One region of the Bacillus tequilensis genome, then DNA from elsewhere that is predicted to be linked to it. Evidence: riboswitches for the same ligand, from Rfam matches in the RefSeq annotation. Region 1 holds a riboswitch; the other holds the start of a gene.
The links. Region 1 has a riboswitch for cyclic di-AMP ahead of kimA (potassium transporter KimA). Riboswitches for the same ligand answer to the same signal wherever they lie in the genome.

Region 1 (4,428 bases):
TACCACAGGAGAAGGGCTTTGAAACCCGGAGACCCTGAATCACTTGCCCAGTCTTCTTTTGAACAGGTCGATCACCGCAAGCATGCTGGTATCCTTAAGGATGACAGTTACATCTCGATCGCCGTTCTTAAAATCGTTTATTTGCCTTTTTCGGTTCGGCACCATTAAAAGCGGCAAATGGTGCGGAGAGAACCACTTTAAACCCGCTGTCTCCGCACTGTCAGCAATCGCTTCTCCGCCTGTTATGATACCTGCAAACACATGCTGTTCATCTTGAAACTTCTGCCTTCGATAAACACCTATTTTCGCAGAAAGCGCGGCGCTGTATCCTGTTTCCTCCAAAACCTCCCTGACTGCCGCTGTCTCGGCCGTTTCCCCGGGATCGATCGTGCCGCCCGGCAGATCCCATAAAGGAACGTCTTTTCGTTTTACCAGCAGGATCTGATGTGTTTCGTTCGATACAATGACAAAAGCCCCTTTCGTATCCATCGCCATTTCTCCTTTTCCCGCAAAAAAAGACCAAGGTGATTCCCTTGGTCTCTAGAGCTTTACTTTTTAAAATGATACGGAAGCGTGGCCACTATTATGTCCTTTTTCCAGAACAGCCGGACTCTGAGAAGGAAGGCTGATTGGTTGTGAAGGATGGTGTGCCAGCGTTTTTTTGTAATAAATTGCGGAAACAGCACCATGACGGAAAACTGTTTCTTCTTCGCTTTTGCTTCTACCGTTTCCAAAAACTTATCAAACGGGTGGACGAGGCTTCTGTACGATGAGTGAAGCGTAACGAGACGCACTCCGTTATTAAGCTCCTCCCAGCGTTTTTCAACTTTCTTTTCCTGTTCTCTGTCAAATGACACGTGAACGGCAATGACCTGATCGGACAATGATTTCGCGTATTGAATCGATTTTTGCACGACAGTCGTGACACCGGCTACAGGCACAATGACAACCGTGCCTTTGATTTCTTCCGGCTGTTGATCTACGATGCGAAGCTGTTCACCAACAGCTGTATAGTGATTTTTAATCACATAAAACAGCAGAACGACGATAGGCATAAAGATTAAAACCGGCCATACGACATTAAACTTCGTCACAAATAGGATGGACAGAACCATAAACGAAATCAAAGCGCCGCACGCGTTGATGAGCATTTTTCCGATCCAGCCTTTTGGTTTTTGCTTGTTCCATTTGATGCACATGCCGGTTTGCGAAAGCGTAAATGGAATAAATACGCCGACAGCATATAACGGGATTAAGTGCTCTGTCTGTCCTCCGGAAAACAGGATGAGCACAATGGAGGCAATGCCTAAAAAGATAATTCCATTTGAGAAGCCCAAACGGTCGCCTCTGACTGTAAACATACGCGGCATATATTGGTCTTTCGCCAAGTTGAAGGCAAGCTGCGGGAAGGCTGAAAATCCCGTATTCGCCGCAAGGACCAAAATAAGTGATGTCACACCTTGAATGACATAGTAGAACACATTTCGCCCGAAGGTTTCAGACGCAATCTGTGAAACCACCGTTTCATTTGGCTTTGGCGCCACTCCATATCCGTATGCGAGCGCCGTAATGCCAGTAAACAGAATCGCCAGCAAAATCCCCATCATCGCAAGCGTTCTTGCCGCGTTTCGCGCAGGCGGGTTTTTAAAGGCAGGAATCGCGTTAGAAATGGCCTCAACCCCTGTCAGCGCCGAGCAGCCGGAAGAAAAAGCCTTAAGCAGCAAAAACAGTGTAATGCCGGCTACCGGTGTGCCGAGCGGTGTATGATGGGCTGGCTGGTCAATTTGCCCCGTCATGAGTTTGAACAATCCGACTCCAATCAGAACCAAAAGCGCCACCACAAACAGATACACCGGATAGGCTAGAATCGATGCCGATTCTGATAGACCGCGCAGGTTCAAAATCATAATGACTATTACAAGAAAAACAGCGATCGGCACGTGATAATGATGCAATGCAGGAAAGGCCGACGTGATGGCGTCTGTGCCTGCGGAAATACTGACCGCTACCGTTAAAATATAATCGACAAGCAATGAACCGCCTGCGATTAATCCCGGCTTTTCACCGAGGTTTTCTTTCGAAACGACATACGCTCCGCCGCCCTGCGGGTAAGCGTAAATAATCTGCCTATATGAAAGAATCAGTGCGAGCAGCAATATGAGAACGCCAACTGCAATCGGAATGGAGTACCAAAAAGCCGCAGCACTGACCGTTGCCAAAATGATCAAAATTTGTTCTGTCCCATATGCGACAGATGACAGCGCATCTGAAGAAAGCATCGCCAAGGCTTTTAATTTAGTCAGCTTTTGCTCTCCGGCTGCTTGAGATTTTAACGGTTTCCCAATCAAAAAACGTTTGATTGAATGATACATCATTGATGTTTTCTCCTTTTAATTTCTGATTTTATTAGAACAATAAAACATCAGCATCTGCATTCACATAATAGAAGAGTCCTTTCTGCTATGATGTCTCTGTAAACGATTTACATTCTAAAAAATGAACGGCAAAAAACACAGAGGCAAACGGATGCCCCTATGCCATCACATCGAACATAGGTTTCATTCATCTCCTCTCACAAACGCTTACGAGGTTAGCTGACGGATTCGGGCATATGAGAGTTTGCCCTACCTAAAAAGGATTCACCCCTACGGCAAAAAAGCCGTTCTAATGGGTCCCCCGCTCTGATTTCAGATTAAGCGATTTGTTTTCTAAAAGAGATCATACTCCCGTTCAAGCACGTTGTAAAGAGGCTTATTGGCTGAGCGAAAAAAATAAAATGACAGGTTCCACAAATGGAATTCACACACCAAAAAACATAAAAAAACAGAGGCTGGATTTGCCTCTGTCTTTTATATTTGATCATGTCCCAAACGGCGTTAAAAACCCTTGAGGCCTCGGAAACCGAGCACCGGGGCTGAAATGGCCTCTGTTTATTCCGTATCTGTCTTTCTTTTTCTTCGTCTTGCTGTAATCCAAATGAACACTGCCGCAATCACTATAATCAGTGCCAACACACCAATATAAAGCCATTTCCGGCTATGATCCTGTGATGATTGCTCAGCGCTGGAACTGCTTGTTTCCGATTTGAGCTGCTGGTGGTTTGAAAACACCTGCTGGCTGTCAGTTTCATTTACGACGGTTGCCGAGTCATCGGTGCTGTTCAGATCATTAATGATCTCTTTTGTGACGGCGGCGCCTGTTCCTTTAGCTGGTGCAAAAACAGCCATCGTGTAGCGTGAATCCCAAAGAGATTTTTGGGTAAACGCCACTTGTTTTGTCGTCTCATTCAGCATGTCAAAACCTGATACATCAAACGAGCCGTTCTTCGCTTGCGGAACTAGAAGATCTGATGATTTCTCCTTCAGAAGAGAAAATTGATTGATGCCTCCTATGAAAATGAGGTTCCGCTCTTTGGCATCATTTGCGGTTACATCAGATGATTTCTTCACCGTGTATGCATACTGCGCTTCGCTGCCAAAGGACTCCGTTACGAGTGAAAGCTCCGCAAGCTTCGAATGACTGACATTGTCAGGGAGCACGATCAGCGTTGCCCGTTCCTGAGTTCCGGCATAAGGAAGCGGCCACTCTTGAAAATCTGCTGACGGCGAAATGCCTTTCATGCCATAAGATAGGGTACTGCTTTTATCGATAAAGACCCATTTTTCTTCATCAGTCGTGTTGCAAGGATTGTTTTCCTTTAACCCCGTTGTGACAAACTGAATATCAATGTAACGGTTTTTTTGCAGCAGTTTAGGATCCACTTTTACCGTGACATGATAGAACCCGTTTTTATCTTCTTTTCCTAATTCATCAAGCCGGACCGAGTGCGGCTGGCCGTTGATCATGATCTTCAGCTCTGCAGCCTGAGAAGCTGATTCGTTTTCTGCCGTTGGGGCTTGAATCGTTTCGGACTTTTTCAGCTTAAGCGACAGCTTCGCTGATTGGTTTTCATCTAAAACCGCCGAAGCCGGGTAAAAGTAATGTGCTGAAGATGTTTTGTCAGCTCCAATTGTCATATCATCGGCTCCAAAATTCTCGAGGGTCAGCTTATCGCTTTCCTTTTTTTCTGCCTGCTGAAGCTTGCTGATAGAGAGTGTCTCGCCGCTGAGCTGGCCTGTGTATGTTTGATCCGTGATGACGCTGATTTTTTCACTGAGTACGTCATCGGATGCCGCTTGTGCAAACAGAACCGGCTGCTGCTTGCCCTCTGCTTTCAGCACCCGCTCCGCAAGCAGAAGGTGTTCTCCTTTTGCCTGTAAGCCGGCTTGTTTCATAATCTTCTTCACCTTGCCGTTCCAATGCTTGTCCACTCCGATGAAAATCGTCGGTTTGTCGATTTTTTTCAGATCAGATTCCGTGATATACGAAATGCTGACACTGCTGTCCACCGTTTTCAAATAGCCTTCTGTTTTGACTGCAGCTTCAATT
Region 2 (4,428 bases), 1.5 Mb from region 1:
ATGCGTTTCGTCCGTTTGACAAGCTCTGCTAGAAACTGATCGTGAACGGCTTCTTCAACAAGCAAGCGGGAACCGGCAGAGCACACTTGGCCGGCGTGGAAGAATACAGCGTTTAATGCCTGATCGACCGCGACTTCTAAATCCGCGTCCCTAAAAACGATATTTGGATTTTTGCCTCCCAATTCAAGCGCGATTTTTTTGACGTTTCCGCTTGCCGCACGCATGATGCTTTTGCCTGTTTCAATTCCGCCCGTAAACGAAATCAAATCGACGTCTTTATTTACGGCAAGCTCATCGCCTACTGTGGCTCCCGGTCCAAGGACAAGATTCGCGACACCTTTTGGAACACCGGCTTCTTCCATCAGCTTAAAGACCTTAATTGTCGTCAGCGGCGTGATCTCACTCGGTTTCATAACAATCGTATTACCTGCAGCAAGTGCGGGTGCGATTTTCCAGCTTGCTTGCAGGAGCGGATAATTCCACGGAGTGATCTGGCCGCAAACCCCGATTGGCTCTCTGATGATTTTGCTTTCTGAATCAGGGATCGGAGATGAAATGATCTCTCCGCCATCTTTATCTGCCAATCCGGCGTAATATTGAAAAACATTGGCGATATCATTCATATCGGCCTTGCTTTCTTCGAGTGTTTTTCCCGTATCAAGGGATTCAAGCTCAGCCAGCTCATCAAGATCACGCCTGATTAATTCCGCAATTTTCAGAACAATGTTTCCGCGTTCAAGCCCGGATAGCGATGACCACTCCCCTTTATCAAATGCTCTGCGCGCGGCTGCGATTGCCTTGATGGCGTCCTCTCGCCCTCCTTCGCTTACTGCTGCAATTTCTTCTTGATTAAATGGATTGATAATGGTGCGGATCTGTCCTTTTTCGGCACTGATCCATTCTCCGTCAATGTATAATGTTTGACTCATATAAGCCTCCTTGACGTAAATAAAGTTTGTTAAATAAAAATTTAACGTTTTTAACAACATTAATCTAACATACGAATTTTAAACTGTCAAAGCCCCTTTTTGTTTTTTCTTTTTGACTTTTCCTTATGTTTCGTTAAGATAAAGAACATAAAGAAATAACTTAACGAATTTAACTTTCTAAAGGAAAAGAGGGTCAGTATGGATGAAAGTCCAGAATTTGCAGCTATAGAACAGGCACGCGATCTTGTTATCGACTCCATTGCTGAAACGATGGATCTTTACGGAATTACCCGCAGTGTCGGGATTTTATATGGAACGATGTATATGAGGGATGAGATGACGCTTGACGAAATGCGTGAGGAATTGCAAATGAGCAAACCAAGCATGAGCACAGGCGTCAAAAAGCTTCAAGACTTAAATGTAGTGAAAAAAACATTTCATCGGGGCATCCGCAAGCATACATTTGTCGCTGAAAAAGATTTCTTCAAATTTTTCACGAATTTCTTTCCGCCTAAATGGGAGCGGGAAGTTCAAGTGAATGTAGCAGCAATTGAGGAAGCTCAGGCTGATTTACAAGACGTTTTAAACAAGGAAGGTCTTAATGAGGACATTAAAAATGAAGCGTTGCAGCTATTCGAACAGCTGGAAAGCTCTAAAGCTTACTATGACTGGCTGAAGCGGCTCGCTGATGCGGTGCAAAGCGGAGAAATTTTTAAGTTTATACCGATCGAAACAAAGTAAACAGAAAACGCCTGGGAAACCGGGCGTTTTTTGTTCTTTTATATGAAATTATTAAAAATTTGAAAAATACGGGAAAAACATACCATTTACTCCCAAAAAAAATGATGATAGTTTTTATGTAGGTAAAATTTGTATTTGGCCGGTAAGGGGAGGTGAAAAACGGCAGGCCTGTGTATTTTTATCAACTTAATTAGGGGGAATTTATTATGAAACGCAAATTATTATCTTCTTTGGCAATCAGCGCATTAAGTCTTGGTTTACTCGTTTCTGCGCCTACAGCTTCTTTTGCGGCTGAATCCACAGCAACTAAAGCTCATACTGAATCAACGATGAAAACACAGGCAACAGCTTCGTTGTTTGCAACTATCACAGGGGCGAGCAAAACGGAATGGTCTTTCTCAGATATCGAATTGACGTATCGTCCAAACACGCTTCTGAGCCTTGGTGTGATGGAATTTACATTACCAAGCGGATTTACTGCAAATACAAAAGACACAATGAACGGACATGCTTTGCGTACAACACAGATCCTCAATAACGGCAAAACAGTAAGAATTCCTTTGGCACTTGATTTGTTAGGAGCTGGCGAGTTCAAATTAAGACTGAATAACAAAACACTTCCTGCCGCTGGTACATATACTTTCCGTGCGGAGAATAGATCATTGAGCGTCGGAGATAGATTTTACGCAGAAGCCAGCATTGACGTCGCTAAACGCAGCACTCCTCCGACTCAGCCATGCGACTCCAAATAATCTGAAAGACCGGTTAACGCCGGTCTTTTTTGCGTTTTCCCCCTTTTTCCTCTATTCCCAATGTCTTTTTTCCGGTTTAAAATTTAAATTGACAAACACTAGAAACAGGAGTAAATTCTTGAGTGTTCAATTTCATACAGTCTCTTTTATCGCTTAATCAAACACGAACGGGGGAACCAACGATTGGCTGTTTTTTTACCAGCCTTGGGGTGAATCTTACTTAGTAAGAAGGGGTACTCTGAATCCCTAATCCGACAGCTAACCTCGTAGGCGTATGCAGAGAGGAGGTCTATTAGCGGCCATTCTTCGAAATGGTCTTTTTTGGTTCAAAAACGTTACTTTACTAAGGGAGTTATGAACATTGGGAAGAATAAAAAATAAGCAATTTGCCGTGATCGGTCTGGGCCGGTTTGGCGGAAGCATTTGCAAAGAGCTGCACAGAATGGGCCATGAGGTCCTTGCGATTGATATCAACGAGGAAAAGGTAAATGCATACGCTTCTTATGCGACACATGCGGTGATTGCCAACGCCACCGAAGAAAACGAATTGCTTTCGTTAGGAATACGCAATTTTGAATATGTGATTGTTGCCATCGGAGCGAATATTCAAGCGAGCACCTTGACTACGCTATTATTGAAGGAATTGGACATTCCGAATATTTGGGTAAAAGCTCAAAACTATTATCATCACAAGGTGCTTGAAAAGATCGGCGCTGACCGCATCATTCATCCTGAAAAGGATATGGGCGTCAAAATCGCACACAGTCTTTCTGACGAGAATGTTTTGAATTACATTGATTTATCAGATGATTACAGTATTGTTGAACTGCTGGCAACACGCAAGCTTGATTCAAAATCGATTAATGATTTGGATGTAAAAGCGAAGTACGGCTGCACGATCCTGGCTATTAAACATCATGGAGATATCCGTCTTTCTCCCGCACCTGAAGACACCATTCACGAACAGGACTGCCTTGTGATCATGGGGCACAAAAAGGATATTAAGCGTTTTGAAAACGAAGGGATGTAGACAAAGGTGACACTTCAAAAGGATAAAGTCATCAAATGGGTTCGGTTGACACCGCCTCAAGTGCTTGCAATCGGTTTTTTCCTTACGATTATGATCGGGTCTGCGCTCTTGATGCTTCCGATTTCCACAACAAAGCCATTGTCATGGATAGATGCCCTTTTTACGGCGGCTTCTGCTACCACCGTTACAGGACTTGCTGTTGTCGATACAGGCACTCAATTTACGGTATTCGGGCAAACGGTTATCATGGGGCTGATTCAGGTCGGCGGGCTTGGCTTTATGACTTTCGCTGTTTTGATCGTGATGATATTAGGGAAAAAAATCGGATTAAAAGAACGAATGCTGGTTCAGGAAGCCTTAAACCAGCCGACAATCGGCGGCGTCATACGACTTGTCAAAGTCCTGTTTCTGTTTTCCATCAGCATTGAATTGATGGCAGCACTCATTTTATCCATCAGGCTTATACCCCAGTATGGCTGGGCGGCCGGCTTGTTTGCCAGTCTGTTTCACGCCATATCTGCTTTTAACAATGCCGGGTTTTCGTTGTGGCCGGATAATTTGATGAGCTACGTTGGGGACCCTACCGTAAATCTTGTGATTACGTTCTTATTTATCACAGGAGGCATCGGATTTACGGTTCTGTATGACATTTTGAAAAATCGGCGATTTAAAACCTTTTCTTTACATACAAAGCTCATGCTGACAGGAACGTTGATTCTGAATGCGATTGCGATGCTTGTGATTTTTATATTAGAGTACAGCAACCCCGGCACCCTCGGCCACCTGCATCTAGCAGATAAACTGTGGGCTTCCTATTTTCAGGCAGTGACCCCGAGAACCGCGGGCTTCAATTCCCTCGATTTCGGAAGTATGCGAGAAGGAACCATTGTATTTATTTTATTATTGATGTTTATCGGAGCTGGCAGCGCCTCAACGGCGAGCGGCATTAAGCTGACTACGTTCATCGTGATTTTAA

Region 2: linked by a shared signal. The riboswitch ahead of ktrA (potassium uptake protein KtrA) and the one ahead of kimA (potassium transporter KimA) in region 1 are both predicted to bind cyclic di-AMP.

What each region holds. Positions count from the first base shown of each region.
Region 1 covers NZ_CP048852.1:460,486-464,913, reverse strand. The annotation lists gene G4P54_RS02370 (NUDIX domain-containing protein) at 40-489, opposite strand; gene kimA (potassium transporter KimA) at 549-2,372, opposite strand; cyclic di-AMP (ydaO/yuaA leader) riboswitch at 2,565-2,709, opposite strand; gene G4P54_RS02360 (cellulose biosynthesis cyclic di-GMP-binding regulatory protein BcsB) at 2,931-4,428, opposite strand, start outside.
Region 2 covers NZ_CP048852.1:2,987,430-2,991,857, forward strand. The annotation lists gene betB (betaine-aldehyde dehydrogenase) at 1-929, opposite strand, end outside; gene gbsR (transcriptional regulator GbsR) at 1,128-1,670, shown strand; gene bslA (biofilm surface layer hydrophobin BslA) at 1,877-2,422, shown strand; cyclic di-AMP (ydaO/yuaA leader) riboswitch at 2,563-2,711, shown strand; gene ktrA (potassium uptake protein KtrA) at 2,784-3,452, shown strand; gene ktrB (Ktr system potassium transporter KtrB) at 3,459-4,428, shown strand, end outside.